DNA from 2 places in the Pseudomonas sp. P4_B3 genome. Region 2 is predicted to be linked to the other one. Evidence: riboswitches for the same ligand, from Rfam matches in the RefSeq annotation. Region 2 holds a riboswitch; the other holds the start of a gene.

Region 1 (7,395 bases), on a different contig from region 2:
GGACACCCGGGCAATCCAGGCGCTCAACCGAGCGTTGAAAGACGATGTGCGGGTGGATCTGTCGTTGTTGCCGTTGGGTGATGGGCTAACACTCTGTCGCAAACGCTAAGCCTTTGTGGGAGCGAGCCTGCTCGCGAAAGCGGTGTATCAGTCACCAAATTTGTCGACTGACCGTGCGCATTCGCGAGCAGGTCGGATCGCCGCACCGTCGCTCCCACAGGTGATGTATCCCGTTACCTGGCAGCCGAAACCCGCCACACCTTGTTCCCCACGTCATCGGCCACCAGCAGATCGCCTTGCCGGTCGATCACCACGCCCACCGGGCGGCCCATGGCTTGTTCTTTGTCGTTGAGAAAACCGCTGAGCACTTCAATGGGCTTTCCGACAGGTTTGCCTGCGCTGAACGGCACGAAAATCACTTTGTAGCCACTGTGTGGCTTGCGGTTCCACGAGCCGTGCTGACCGATGAATGCCCCTTGGGTGAATGGCGCCGGCAGCTTGCTGTTTTCGGCGAAGGTCAGGCCCAGTGACGCCGTGTGCGGGCCGACGGCGTAGTCCGGGGCAATGGCCTTGGCCACCAGGTCCGGGTTCTGCGGCTCGACACGAACATCGACATGCTGGCCGTAGTAACTGAACGGCCAGCCATAGAACGCGCCGTCTTTCACCGAGGTGATGTAGTCCGGTACCAGATCACCGCCGATTTCATCCCGCTCGTTGACCGCGGTCCACAGTGCGCCACTGTGCGGTTCCCAGGCCATGCCGTTGGGGTTGCGCAGGCCGGAGGCGAAGATCCGGTGCCGGCCGGTGGCACGGTCCACTTCCCAGATCGCTGCGCGACCTTCTTCCTTGTCCATGCCGTTTTCGGCGACGTTGCTGTTGGAACCCACGCTGACGTAGAGCTTGCTGCCGTCCTTGCTGGCGATGACGTTTTTGGTCCAGTGGTGGTTCAGCGGGCCGCCCGGCAGGTCGATCACCTTGATGGCTGGTGACTTGATCTGCGTATCGCCGTTTTCATAATGGAATCGCAGCAGGCTGTCAGTGTCGGCCACGTACAGGTCGTTGCCGACCAGCGTCATGCCGAAAGGGGAATTGAGGTTTTGCAGAAACACCGTGCGGGTTTCCGCGATGCCATCGTGATCCTTGTCCCGCAGCAACGTGATGCGGTTCGGGCTGGGCACGGTAGAGCCGGCACGCCCCATGACTTTCTTCATGACCCAGCCGCGAATGCCATTGCCGTCTTCGGGTTTGGGTGGTGCGGCGGTTTCCGCCACCAGCACATCGCCATTGGGCAGCACATAAAGCCAGCGCGGGTGATCCAGGTCTTCGGCAAAAGCGGCCACTTGAGTGCCCGTGGCGGCGACGGGTTTTGCACCCGGCGGCCAACCGATGGCCGGGGCGATGTTCATGGTCGGGATCAGGGTTTTGTTCGGTTCCGGCAATTGTGGCGATGGACCGGTGCCGTCGGAGACTTGCAGGCGGGAGGTCTCGCCACAAGCGGCGAGCCCTCCGCAGAGTGCGATAACGAGAACGAGCGGGGGCTTGCGCATGCTGGTGTTCCCTATGAATGCCTTGTTCTAATCATAGAGATGCGTTGTCGTCCGATGGTTCAACCCTTAGCCACGTGCTTCCTTGAACAGCACCGCAATGCCGGGGTGATAGTTGCCGGCTTCGTTGCGCAACTTGCGATAGGCGTAAGGGAAGTACCAGGCAACGGCGCAGGTGTGTTCCTTTTGCAGGTCGTCGACCATGTCCTGGAGTTCTTCCGGCGTTGCGCCTTGCTGGGCTTTTTGCGGGGCAACGAACAGGCAGCCGACTTTCAGGTCGCTGGCGTGGCTCAGTCGCTTTGCATCGCTGGTGATGTCGAGCAGGGCCTGGGTCAGGTTGAGGCTGTTGACCCGTGGCCAGCGCTGGCTGGTCTGGATGTACGCGCGGGTTTCGGGCGAGGCGAGGAACAGGTCGGCACGGCTGTTGCGTTCGCCTTCTTCGGTCTGTTTGCGGGTGGGCGTCTGTTGCAGCGTGACCATCTCGGCCATCCAGGCGGCGGCGGACAGCAGCCCGAGGTTGGCCTTTTCGTCGTGCCAGTACGGTGTGTCGCCATCACCGCGGACGGCGTTATAGCGGTCGATGCATTCGAACCAGCGCTCGAGCACCGGGCGCAGGAATTCCAGCTTTGGATTGCTGATGATCATGCCTTGCATGGGTTCACCCTTGTTATTGTGTTGTGGGGTTGTGGCTCTTTGATATCACTGCTTTGGGCGTGGCACAAGATTGACGTCAGTTTATTGATTGATGGCAGATATTCGGTCGATCGCCTCCCGGCTTTAATTGACGCTCCACCCCCAACCCTCTAACCTTCGCGGCTTGTTTCAGGTGCTCTGTGGCTTGGGTCGACAGAGTGAAACAGGGAAGCCGGTGAGTGAGTCCTTCTGTTGGTCGAAGGCCCGCAATTCCGGCGCTGCCCCCGCAACGGTAAATGAGTGAAAACTGTGTGTGATGCCACTGTGTCGATTCGATGCGGGAAGGCGCACAGTCTGGCCTCGCGCCACTCATGAGCCCGGAGACCGGCCTGATTCATCCAGCGGCATCACGGTGGGCGATGCCAGGCTTTTTGCCTTCTATTCTTGTGCCTGCCCGCCGTTATTCCTGCCTCAACGGAGAGCTCCCCCATGACTGATACCCCCGATCGTGACGAACGCCACCTGGCGCGCATGCAGCGCAAAAAAGCCGTGATCGACGAGCGCATCGCCAATTCCCCGAACGAATGCGGCCTGCTGCTGGTGTTGACCGGCAACGGCAAGGGCAAGAGCAGTTCGGCCTTCGGCATGCTTGCCCGCGCCATGGGGCACGGCATGCAGTGCGGCGTGGTGCAGTTCATCAAGGGCCGCAACAGCACCGGCGAAGAGCTGTTCTTCCGGCGCTTTCCCGAGCAGGTGCGCTTTCATGTGATGGGCGAAGGCTTTACCTGGGAAACCCAGGATCGTCAGCGCGACATCGCCGCCGCCGAAGCCGCCTGGGCGGTGTCGCAGCAACTGCTGCGCAATCCGTCCATCGGTCTGGTGGTGCTGGATGAGCTGAACATTGCCCTCAAGCACGGCTACCTCGATCTCGATCAGGTGCTCAGCGACTTGCAGGCCCGACCACCGATGCAACACGTGGTAGTCACCGGGCGTGCCGCCAAGCCGGAAATGATCGAGATGGCCGACACCGTCACCGAAATGGGCATGATCAAGCACGCCTTCCAGGCCGGGATCAAAGCGCAGAAAGGCGTCGAATTGTGAGTCAGCCTCGACTCTGTCCGGCGGTACTGATTGCCGCGCCGGCTTCCGGCCAGGGCAAGACCACCGTCACCGCGGCGCTGGCCCGATTGCATCGCAATCAGGGGCGCAAGGTCCGCGTGTTCAAGTGCGGCCCCGACTTTCTCGATCCGATGATCCTCGAGCGCGCCAGCGGTGCGCCGGTGTATCAGCTGGACATGTGGATGGTTGGTGAGCAAGAAAGTCGCCGGCTGCTGTGGGAAGCCGCTGCTGAAGCCGACCTGATCCTGATCGAAGGCGTCATGGGGCTGTTCGACGGTACGCCGTCGAGCGCCGATCTGGCGCGGCATTTCGGTGTGCCGGTGCTGGGTGTGATCGATGGCACGGCCATGGCCCAGACCTTTGGCGCCCTGGCCCTGGGGCTGGCGCGTTATCAGCCGGACTTGCCGTTCGCCGGGGTGCTGGCCAATCGTGTCGGTACGCTGCGCCACGCGCAACTGCTCGAAGGCAGCCTGACTGAAGGTTTGCGCTGGTACGGCGCGCTGTCCCGGGAAACCGGGATCGAATTGCCGAGCCGGCACCTGGGGCTGGTGCAGGCCAGTGAGCTGAACGATCTCGACCTGCGCCTCGATGCGGCCGCCGATGCACTGGCCAGTAGTTGCGAGGTTGCGCTGCCGCCGGCGGTCGAGTTCGCCGCCCCTGATGTCATTGCAGCCGAACCGCTGCTGGCCGGTGTACGCATTGCCGTCGCCCGCGATGAAGCCTTTGCGTTCACCTACGGCGCGAGCCTGGATCTGCTGCGGGCGATGGGCGCCGAGTTGTCGTTCTTCTCGCCGATCCGCGACCGTGCGTTGCCGGAGTCGGACAGCCTGTATCTGCCCGGTGGTTACCCGGAACTGCACCATGTTGGGTTGGCGCAAAACACCGCGATGCTCGACGCGATCCGTGCCCACCACCGGGCAGGCAAACCGTTGCTCGCCGAGTGTGGCGGCATGCTGTATCTGCTCGATTCCCTGACCGATGTCGAGGGCACTCGCGCCGAACTGGTTGGCTTGCTGGCCGGTGATGCGGTCATGCAAAAGCGTCTGGCCGCGCTGGCGTTGCAAGCGGTGGAACTGCCGGAAGGTTCGCTGCGCGGGCACACCTATCACCATTCGCTGACCACCACTGAACTGGCGCCGATTGCCCGTGGCTTGAGCCCTAACGGCGGACGCGGAGCGGAGGCGGTCTACCGTGAAGGGCGGATGACCGCCTCTTATGTGCACTTTTATTTTCCGTCGAACCCCTCGGCGATTGCCGCATTGTTTGCGCCTGACCTTGAAGCCGCTTTCGCTGCGATGCGGCGATCCGACAAGCCAGCTCCTACAATGGATCAGCTAGCCCCTGTAGGAGCTGCCTTGCCAGCGAAACGGCCATGACGGACGACGCATTTTCCGAAGCCGAACGCGCAGCGGTCTATCGCGCCATCGCCGAACGGCGCGACATGCGCCACTTCAGCGGCGGCACCGTCGAGCCCGAATTGCTGCTGCGCCTGCTCGAGGCCGCACATCAGGCACCGAGTGTCGGCCTGATGCAGCCCTGGCGCTTCATCCGCATCAGCGATCGTGCCTTGCGCGGACAAATCCAGGCCTTGGTGGAAGAAGAACGCGTCCGCACCGCCGAAGCCCTCGGCGAGCGCAGCGACGAGTTCATGAAGCTCAAGGTGGAAGGCATCAACGATTGCGCCGAGGTACTGGTCGCCGCACTGATGGACGACCGCGAGCAGCATATCTTCGGCCGCCGCACCTTGCCGGAAATGGACATGGCCTCGCTGTCCTGTGCGATCCAGAACCTGTGGCTGGCATCCCGCGCCGAAGGGCTGGGCATGGGCTGGGTGTCGCTGTTCGAACCACAGGCACTGGCGGACCTGTTGAGGCTGCCACCGGGAGCCAAACCGCTGGCGGTGCTGTGCCTTGGGCCGGTGAAGGAGTTCTATCCGGCACCGATGCTGGTGCTAGAAGGCTGGGCGCAGGCGCGTCCGCTACATGAATTGCTGTATGAAAACTATTGGGGAGTGAGTCAATGAGTGTGGCGTTGTTGAGTGTCGCTGCGGTTGCGCTGGATGCGCTGCTGGGCGAACCCAAACGCTGGCATCCGCTGGTGGCGTTCGGCCGTTTTGCCGACCGCATCGAGCAACGCTTCAATGGCGGCGGTCGCGGCTGGCGCAGTCATGGCGTCACCGCGTGGGTGATCGCCGTGTTGCCGCTGACGCTGTTGGTCACGGCATTGTCCTGGGCGCCTTATGTCGGCTGGATCATCGAGATTCTCGCGCTCTATTGCGCCCTCGGCATGCGCAGCCTCGGTGAGCACGTCACGCCTGTGGCCAAGGCATTGCGCGGCGATGATCTTGATGAAGCGCGCAAACGTGTGAGTTATCTGGTCAGCCGTAAAACCAGTGATCTGGATAAAACCGAAGTCGCCCGTGCCGCTACCGAGTCGGTACTGGAAAACGGCAGCGACGCAGTGTTCGCGGCGTTGTTCTGGTTTGCCGTGGCGGGTGCGCCGGGCGTGGTGCTCTATCGCCTGAGCAATACGCTGGATGCGATGTGGGGTTATCGCAATGAGCGCTTCGAACGGTTCGGCTGGGCGGCGGCGAAGGTCGACGACGTGCTCAATTACATTCCTGCGCGCCTGGTGGCACTGACTTACGCGCTGCTGGGCAAAACCCGGCTGGCGTTGAAATGCTGGCGCACCCAGGGCCCGACCTGGGACAGCCCGAACGCCGGCCCGGTGATGGCGGCAGGGGCGGGCGCCCTTGGCGTCGAGTTGGGCGGGGCGGCGATTTATCATGGCGAACTGCATCAGCGTCCGCAGTTGGGCGAAGGCGTGCCGGCGGATGCCGACTCCATTGACCGGGGCTGGCAATTGGTCCAGCGCGGGGTATGGTTATGGCTGCTGATTCTCTGCCTGGGGGCCGAATTTTATGCTTGAACACGGGGGGCGATTGCGCAAGGCGGCGCTCGAATACGGCATAGATGAAGCCGACTGGCTGGATCTGTCCACGGGCCTTGCGCCCTGGCCGTTTCCTGTGCCGGATATTCCGCTGCGGGCCTGGGCCCGTTTGCCGGAAGCGGACGATGGTCTGGAGCAAGCCGCCTGTGATTACTACGGCACCTTGCAGGCTTTGCCGGTGGCCGGCTCGCAAATGGCAATCCAGCTGCTGCCGCGATTGCGTCGGGCGGGCAAGGTCGGCGTGCTGTCGCCGTGTTATGCCGAGCACGCTGAAGCGTGGCGTCGTAACGGCTACATCGTGCGTGAAGTGCTGGTGCACGAAGTCGACTTCTTTATCGACAGTTTCGATGTGCTGGTGGTGGTCAATCCGAATAACCCCACAGGCTTGAGCCTGACGCCCAGTCGCCTCCTCGACTGGCACGCGCGGCTGGCCCAGCGCGGTGGCTGGCTGGTGGTGGACGAAGCGTTCATGGATAACACGCCGCATCTGAGCCTGGCTCCGTATGCCCATCAAGTCGGGTTGATCGTCCTGCGCTCCTTCGGGAAGTTTTTCGGCCTGGCCGGAGTGCGCCTGGGGTTTGTGCTGGCCGAGCGCAAGTTGCTCAAGTTGCTGGCTGAACAAGTGGGGCCGTGGGCCGTGAGCGGGGCAACCCGGGTAGTGGGTCAGGCCTGCCTGCGCGATACCGAAGGGCAGACGCGGCAACGGGTGCGCGCGGATGAGGCCAGCGAGCGCCTTGCGTCGTTGCTGGAACAACAGGGGTTCCAGCCTCAGGGCGGTTGTGCGCTGTTCCAGTGGCTGATCACCGAGCGCGCCGAAGAGCTGCATGAGTTCATGGCCCGGCGCGGCATTCTCCTGCGATTGTTCACGCACAACAGCAGCCTGCGATTCGGCTTGCCCGGTGACGAAATCGCCTGGGTACGACTGGCGCGGGCGTTCGACGATTTCGCCAAGGAAAACCAATGACCACGCTGATGGTGCAGGGCACTACATCGGACGCCGGTAAAAGCACGCTGGTAACCGCGCTGTGCCGTTGGGTCACACGTCAGGGCATAAGGGTGGTGCCGTTCAAGCCGCAGAACATGGCACTCAACAGTGCGGTGACCGCCGACGGTGGCGAGATCGGCCGCGCCCAGGCGGTACAGGCCCAGG
Region 2 (7,395 bases):
CGTTGGGGAATACGCCGCAGTCATCCGCAATTCTGGGCTTATTTCCATGACCTGAGCCGCTACATCCACGAAACCGATCCGGTGGAAGAGGGCGTGCTGGACATGAACCGTTACGAGAACCTCTGAACCACCACCACCCTGTAGGAGCTGGCTTGCCAGCGAAGAGGCCACGACATTCAACACAAATGTCGACTGATCTGGCGCCTTCGCTGGCAAGCCAGCTCCTACAGAGCATCGAAGAATCTTTCCCGACAAAAATACTAGGACTTTGTCCGGCGCGTTGATTGGCGTAAACTGCGCCCAAGCCTGCGAGGAGTTTCCATGACCGCTATTACCATCACTGACGCCGCCCACGATTATCTGGCTGATCTGCTGTCCAAGCAGAACACCCCGGGCATCGGCATCCGCGTCTTCATCACCCAGCCTGGCACCCAGTACGCCGAAACCTGCATTGCCTACTGCAAGCCGGGCGAAGAAAAACCCGAAGACACCGCGCTGGGGCTCAAAAGCTTCACCGCGTACATCGACCACTTCAGCGAAGCCTTCCTGGACGATGCGGTTGTCGACTACGCCACCGACCGCATGGGCGGCCAGCTGACCATCAAGGCGCCAAACGCCAAAGTACCGATGGTCAATGCCGACAGCCCGGTCAACGAGCGCATCAACTACTACCTGCAAACCGAGATCAACCCGGGGCTGGCCAGCCACGGCGGTCAGGTCAGCCTGATCGACGTGGTCGAAGACGGCATCGCCGTCCTGCAGTTCGGCGGTGGTTGCCAGGGCTGCGGCCAGGCCGACGTGACGCTGAAGGAAGGCATCGAGCGCACTTTGCTCGAGCGCATCCCGGAGCTCAAAGGCGTTCGCGACGTGACCGACCACACGCAGAAAGAAAACGCCTACTACTAAGGTGTTCGCTGCGAAATCAAAAAACGGCGCCCCGTGAGCGCCGTTTTTTATGGGCGAAGCTTAAAAGATCGTCCGAACGCGGCCCGAGCCTTCGGACGATCTTTTGATTTTAAGGGCGATAGAGATGCGCATGCCCCGCGCGATACAGCGATGACTCGCTGAAGTGGTCGCTGCCCAGCACCCGACCCACCAGAATCAACGCCGTACGGCGAAAGCCCTTGGCTTCAACCTTCCCGGCAATATCCTCGAGTGTTCCCATCACCCAATCCTGATCCGGCCAGCTCGCGCGGTGGACCACCGCAATCGGGCAATCGGCGCCGTAATGGGGCAGCAGTTCCTCAACGATCTTCGCCAGGTGATTGACCCCCAAGTGAATCGCCATGGTCGCGCCGTGTTGCGCGAGGCTGGAGAACTCCTCTCCGGGTGGCATGGTGGTCTTGTCGGCGTAGCGCGTCAGAATCACGCTCTGCGAAACGTCCGGCAGCGTCAGCTCCGCACCCAAAAGCGCAGCGCAAGCGGCTGTGGCCGTCACGCCTGGGACGATTTCGAACGCAATTCCCAACTCGCGCAGATAGCGAATCTGCTCGCCAATGGCGCCATAAAGACTCGGATCGCCGGAGTGCACCCGGGCAACATCCTGACCGTTGGCGTGGGCGGTCCTGATCAGGTCGATGATCTGTTCCAGGTGCAGTTCGGCGCTGTTGACCACCTGTTCGGCACAGTGACCTTCCAGTACGGCGGCCGGTACCAGGGAACCGGCATAAATGATCACCGGACAACTGCGAATCAGCCGCTGGCCCTTGACGGTAATCAGTTCGGGGTCGCCGGGACCTGCGCCAATGAAGTAGACGGTCATCGTCGGTTCCTGTGGGGAAAAAAGGGGCTGAACAGGGCTTCAGATGAAGAGTGTTCATGATCAACGGTGGGGATTATCGGGTTTTTTATGCCGCGCCGGCCAATGCCAGGGTTGCCTGGGCGTATTTTTGTCGTGGAATCAGCAGTTTTGCCGGGGCCTGGGCCAGTTGTTCCGCCAGGGCCAGTGCGGCGCTTTCCGCCACGCCGTAGCAACCGGTGCGTTCAAACGCTATTTGCGATTGATGACTGAGTTGCGGTTCATAAGCGGCCAGTTGTTCACTGCTGAAATACATCAATTCCAGGCCAAGCTGCTGAGCCAGTTCGATTAACGCAGGTTCGTCGCGCTTCGAGTCGATGCTGGCCAGGGCCTTGATTTCATGACGAGCAATCTGGTGCGCCTCCAGTGCCTGATCGAGCAGCGCCAGCAACGTGCTGACGGGGCAGCCGCGCTGGCAGCCCAGGCCGACCACCAGGGTCGGCGCTGTGCTGATATCCGTCATGCGTGGTATTGACCATCGCTTTTGCGACGGAACAACCAGGCGCTGATCAGGCCCAGGGCCAGCCAGAACGCCACGTTGGTCAGTTGCGAAGCGATTTTGAACTGGGCTTCCAGTGCCTCCGGAGCGAGCATCGAATGCACTTCCGGTTGCGGCGCGCCAATCACATGGGGGACGGCGAGAATCGCTGCGCCGAGGACTTTCATCAGCCAGTGACGGCTGAATACGATCAGGGCGATACCGACGGCAGTGGAAGCAGCGGTGCCAATCCACCACAGTTGCCGTTGTGCCAGATCGGCGGCGGCAGTGCCGGGCAATTCAGGTGGCAGGCCGAGCGTCGGCGCGAGCACGAACGTCGCATAACCGGCCAGGCCCCAGAGCAGGCCCTGGGAGGTTTTGGTCGGCGCACGCAAGGTGTACAGGCCGGCGAGCATCAGGGCGAAACCGACCGCTACCACCAGGTTGCCGCCGGTGGTCGACAGCACGCGCTGCCAGCCGTCTTCCGGCTCCCAGGCTTGCGCATCGTGAGTGTGGGCAGCCATCGCACCGTCGGCGTGTTCATGCATTTCAACAGCGGCCGGCTCGGATTTTTCGTAGGTCTCGGCCTGCAAAATCAGCGGAGCGACCCAGAAGGTTTGCAGCAGGGTTAGCAACAGGGCGGCCAGCAACCCGGTGAAACCTGCGGTTTGCGCAATACGCTTGATCATGACGACAGCTCTCAATGGCACGGGAACGCGGAGCTGTGACGGGTATCGTGGGCGGCGTTGTGCACCGCTTCGATGTGCGAGAAACCGGCAAAATACACAAGGCACGCGCCAAGGATCGACGCACAGACGGCGACGGTCAGACGTTGGGTCAGGGTTGAGGTGGTGCTCGCGGATGTGTGTTCGGCGCTGCTGATGATCGACATGGCGTTTCCCTCTGGTCTGTCAGCGGGGATTAAGAGCGCATGCAAAAAACCGCACGACCAGGCGCGCAAGGTTTCAAACAGCGCCCGCCCACCGCGGGTTTGTTGGTTCAGTGACCGTGCTGGTCACTTTGTGTTGCGGGCCGGTCTCCGGGCTCACGAGGGGCAAAGGCTTGGGCCTGAACCTGAAAGCATCACCTTCCCATGCCGTATTGGCACAGTGGATCTGACGCTTCGCTCGCTTACCGTTGCGGGGGCAGCACCGGACTGACATGGCTTTAGAGTAAAGCACATGATTCACCGGTTTCCCGTTTCACCCTGTGAAGGGCACCCGTAACAAGGTGCGTAGGAGAGCATGGGCGGGGGTTGGGCGTCAATTGGCAAGGGTTCTCACTTGAAGCTGAATGATGCCCGGCTCTTTGTAGGAGCTGCCGAAGGCTCGGGCCGCGTTCGGACGATCTTTTGATCTTGTTTTTAAAAGCAAAATCAAAGGATCGAAGCCTTCGGCAGCTCCTACAGTGATTGACCGGTCTTCCCACCATGCGTAGCCTTGCGCTTTCGAGGTTCTTCGGCGTTTGTCGAAGCTAAGAAGGGAACGCGGTCGATGCCGCGGCTGCCCCCGCAACTGTGAACGGTGATGTTCGTTGCCACGCCACTGCTGACTCAATCCATGAGGCCGGCGGGAAGGCGCAGCGAATGCCAGGCTCAAGGCCGGCACACCGTCAGCCAGGAGACCTGCCTCGTCACAGATTCTCACTTTCAACCGGGCGGGGTGATCCGGTGGCGAACTCTTCAGGCACGCGCGCCCGCGTTGCCGGTCGTCGTCCCGTATGCCCGCCACCTTAGCCATAGGGCATCCGATGAAAACACTGGCCAAACTCCCCGTCACCATCGTCACCGGCTTTCTCGGCTCGGGTAAAACCACGCTGCTGCGGCACATGCTCGACAACGCCCAGGGTCGCCGCATCGCGGTGATCGTCAACGAATTCGGTGAGTTGGGCATTGACGGCGAAATCCTCAAGCAATGCTCCATCGGTTGCACCGAAGAAGAAGCCAACGGCCGTGTCTATGAGCTGGCCAACGGCTGCCTGTGCTGCACCGTCCAGGAAGAATTCTTCCCGGTGATGCGCGAACTGGTGGCCCGTCGCGGCGATCTCGACCATATCCTCATTGAAACGTCCGGCCTGGCCCTGCCCAAGCCGCTGGTGCAAGCCTTCCAGTGGCCGGAAATCCGCAGCGCCTGCACGGTGGATGCGGTAATCACCGTGGTCGACAGCCCGGCCGTGGCCGCCGGCACCTTCGCCGCCTTCCCGGATCAGGTCGACGCCCAGCGCAAACTCGACCCGAACCTGGACCACGAATCGCCGCTGCACGAACTGTTCGCCGACCAACTGGCCAGCGCCGACCTGGTGATTCTCAACAAAGCCGACCTGATCAACCCGGCGGACCTGGCCCGCGTGCGCCTGGAAGTCGCCGAGGAATTGCCGCCAGCGGTGAAAATCATTGAAGCCAGCAGCGGTCGCCTGCCACTGGGCGTGCTGATCGGCCTGGGTGCCGGCTCCGAAGAACACATCGACAGTCGTCACAGCCACCACGACCATCATCACGATGGTGACGATGATCATGACGACCACGATCACGACGCCTTCGATTCGATCTCCATCGAACTGCCGCAAGCCGACGAAAGCTTGCTGCTGGATGCGCTGACCCAATTGGTGGTCCAGCACGGCATCCTGCGGGTCAAGGGTTTTGCCGCGATCCCGAACAAACCGATGCGCCTGCTGATCCAGGGCGTGGGCACGCGTTTCGACAAGCACTTCGACCGCCAGTGGGGCGCCGAAGAAGCACGCGTAACCCGCCTGGTGCTGATCGGCCAGGAACTGGACGCCGCCGTGCTCGAAGCGCAATTGCGCGCCGCGCTCAGCGTGTAAGCCATGCACCTGCTCAGGACCCAACCCGGCGGTTTCGTGTCGGATGACAACATTGCCGACCTTGGACAAACCCCTGCCGAGCTGGTGGTCCTGTGCAGCGGCGATTCCAGCCTGGCGCTGCTCGCCGAAGCGGCGCAGCAATTGCCCGAAGATTATCCGAGCGTGCGCCTGGCCAACCCGATGCTGGTGCAGAACCATGCCTCGGTCGATTTGTACGTCGATGAAGTGCTGCGTCACGCCAGGGTGATCCTGATTTCACTGCACGGCGGCATCGCCTATTGGCGTTACGGCATCGAGCGCCTGGTCGAACTGTCGCAGCGCGGCGTGCAGGTGATTCTGGTGCCGGGCGATGATCGTCCGGACCCGGAGCTCAGTGACCTGAGCACCGTCGGTGCCGAGGATCGCGACCGGCTCTGGCAGTTTCTGCGTCAGGGTGGCAGGGGTAACGCCCTGGATTTCTTCCGCTGTCTGGCCAACCGCTGGCTGGCCCGTGATTACACCTGGGGCGAGCCGCAAACCCTGCCGCGCACGGCGATTTACCATCCGCACCAACATTCTGCCGCACTGAGCGACTGGCAAGCCGACTGGCACGCCGATCAACCGGTGGCGGCAGTGCTGTTTTACCGCTCGCATTTGCAGGCGGCGAACACCGCTTTCATTGATGTTTTTTGCCAGCGTTTACAGGCGGCGGGGTTGAATCCATTGCCGATTGCGCTGGCCAGTCTTAAAGAGCCAGCTTGCCTTTCCATGGTCGAGGACTGGCTGGACGAGGCCAGCGTCTCGGTGATCCTGAACACCACCGGTTTCGCCCAGTCCAGTCCCGAAGCGCCGCACCTGCGGCCGTTCCGTCGCGATATTCCGGTGATCCAGGCGATTTGCGCCCAGGACAACGAGCCGGGTTGGCGTGCCAGTGAACAAGGGCTTGGCCCTCGCGACCTGGCGATGCACATCGCCTTGCCGGAACTGGACGGGCGTATCATCAGCCGTCCGATCAGCTTCAAGGACCTGGCGTGGCGCAGTGAGCGCAGTCAGTCGGATGTGGTCTGCTATCGGCCACAACCGGAACGCATGGATTTCGTTGCCGAACTGGCGCGGCGCTGGGTCGATCTGGCGCGGGTGCCCAATGCTGAAAAACGCATTGCCTTGATTCTCGCCAATTATCCGACCCGCGACGGCCGCATCGGCAATGGCGTCGGCCTCGACACCCCGGCGGCGGCGCTGAACATTCTGCGGGCGCTGCATGCCGAAGGTTATCCGTTGCCGGCTGAGTTACCGGACAGCGGCACCGCGCTGATCCAGCAGTTGCTGGGTGGCGTCAGCAACGATCTCGAGACCCTCGACCTGCGTCCGTGCCAGCAAAGCCTGGGCATGGATGATTATCTGGCGATGTTCAATGCACTGCCCGAAGCCAACCGCGCGGCGGTGCTCGAACGTTGGGGCGCGCCGGAGAGCGACCCGATGTGCCGCAGCGGACGGATGATGATCGCCGGCCTGCGCTTGGGCCTGACCTTCGTCGGCATTCAACCGGCGCGGGGTTATCAGGTCGACCCGAGCGCGGTGTATCACGACCCGGACCTGGTCCCGCCCCACGGTTACCTGGCGTTTTACTTCTGGCTGCGCAACACCTACGGCGCCCACGGCGTGATCCACGTCGGCAAGCACGGCAACCTCGAATGGCTGCCAGGCAAAGGCGTGGGGCTCTCGGAAAATTGCTGGCCGGATGCACTGCTCGGGCCGCTGCCGAACATCTATCCGTTCATCGTCAATGACCCGGGCGAGGGCGCCCAGGCCAAGCGGCGCACCCAGGCGGTGATCATCGATCACTTGATGCCACCGCTGACCCGCGCCGAAACCTACGGCCCACTGCGTAACCTCGAACTGTTGGCCGACGAGTATTACGAAGCGCAGTTGCTCGATCCGCGCCGCGCCCGCGAGTTGCAGCGCGACATCCTGCAACTGGTGCGCGACACCCACATCGACCGTGAACTGCAGCTGGACGAGCAGCTCGACAGCGATGCCGATGCAGCGATCTGGTTGCCGCGACTCGACACTTATCTGTGCGACTTGAAAGAGTCGCAGATCCGCGATGGCCTGCATGTGTTCGGCGAATCGCCCACCGGGCGTTTGCGTATCGATACCTTGCTGGCGTTGTTGCGCATTCCACGGGGCGATGGCCGCGGTGCGCAGTCGAGTCTGCTGCGGGCACTGGCCAAGGCCTTCGGACTAGGGTTCGATCCGCTCGATTGCGCCTTGGCCGAGCCGTGGACTGGGCCGCGACCTGAACAACTGCAAGTGCTCG

Evidence for each region. A riboswitch is a leader RNA that binds a small molecule or an ion and turns the genes downstream of it on or off. The one in region 2 is predicted to bind cobalamin.
Region 1: linked by a shared signal. The riboswitch ahead of cobO (cob(I)yrinic acid a,c-diamide adenosyltransferase) and the one ahead of AC1DWG_RS23360 (CbtB domain-containing protein) in region 2 are both predicted to bind cobalamin.

The regions. Positions count from the first base shown of each region.
Region 1 is NZ_JBFUHR010000023.1:46,896-54,290, reverse strand. It holds gene AC1DWG_RS24540 (class I SAM-dependent methyltransferase) at 1-109, shown strand, start outside; gene AC1DWG_RS24535 (PQQ-dependent sugar dehydrogenase) at 234-1,547, opposite strand; gene AC1DWG_RS24530 (hypothetical protein) at 1,614-2,198, opposite strand; cobalamin riboswitch at 2,352-2,584, shown strand; gene cobO (cob(I)yrinic acid a,c-diamide adenosyltransferase) at 2,667-3,278, shown strand; gene AC1DWG_RS24520 (cobyrinate a,c-diamide synthase) at 3,275-4,672, shown strand; gene bluB (5,6-dimethylbenzimidazole synthase) at 4,669-5,319, shown strand; gene cbiB (adenosylcobinamide-phosphate synthase CbiB) at 5,316-6,224, shown strand; gene cobD (threonine-phosphate decarboxylase CobD) at 6,217-7,209, shown strand; gene AC1DWG_RS24500 (cobyric acid synthase) at 7,206-7,395, shown strand, end outside.
Region 2 is NZ_JBFUHR010000021.1:10,087-17,481, forward strand. It holds gene AC1DWG_RS23335 (fatty acid cis/trans isomerase) at 1-126, shown strand, start outside; gene nfuA (Fe-S biogenesis protein NfuA) at 322-906, shown strand; gene cobM (precorrin-4 C(11)-methyltransferase) at 1,016-1,762, opposite strand; gene AC1DWG_RS23350 (cobalamin biosynthesis protein) at 1,848-2,261, opposite strand; gene AC1DWG_RS23355 (CbtA family protein) at 2,258-2,965, opposite strand; gene AC1DWG_RS23360 (CbtB domain-containing protein) at 2,977-3,168, opposite strand; cobalamin riboswitch at 3,290-3,515, opposite strand; cobalamin riboswitch at 3,710-3,922, shown strand; gene cobW (cobalamin biosynthesis protein CobW) at 4,026-5,096, shown strand; gene cobN (cobaltochelatase subunit CobN) at 5,100-7,395, shown strand, end outside.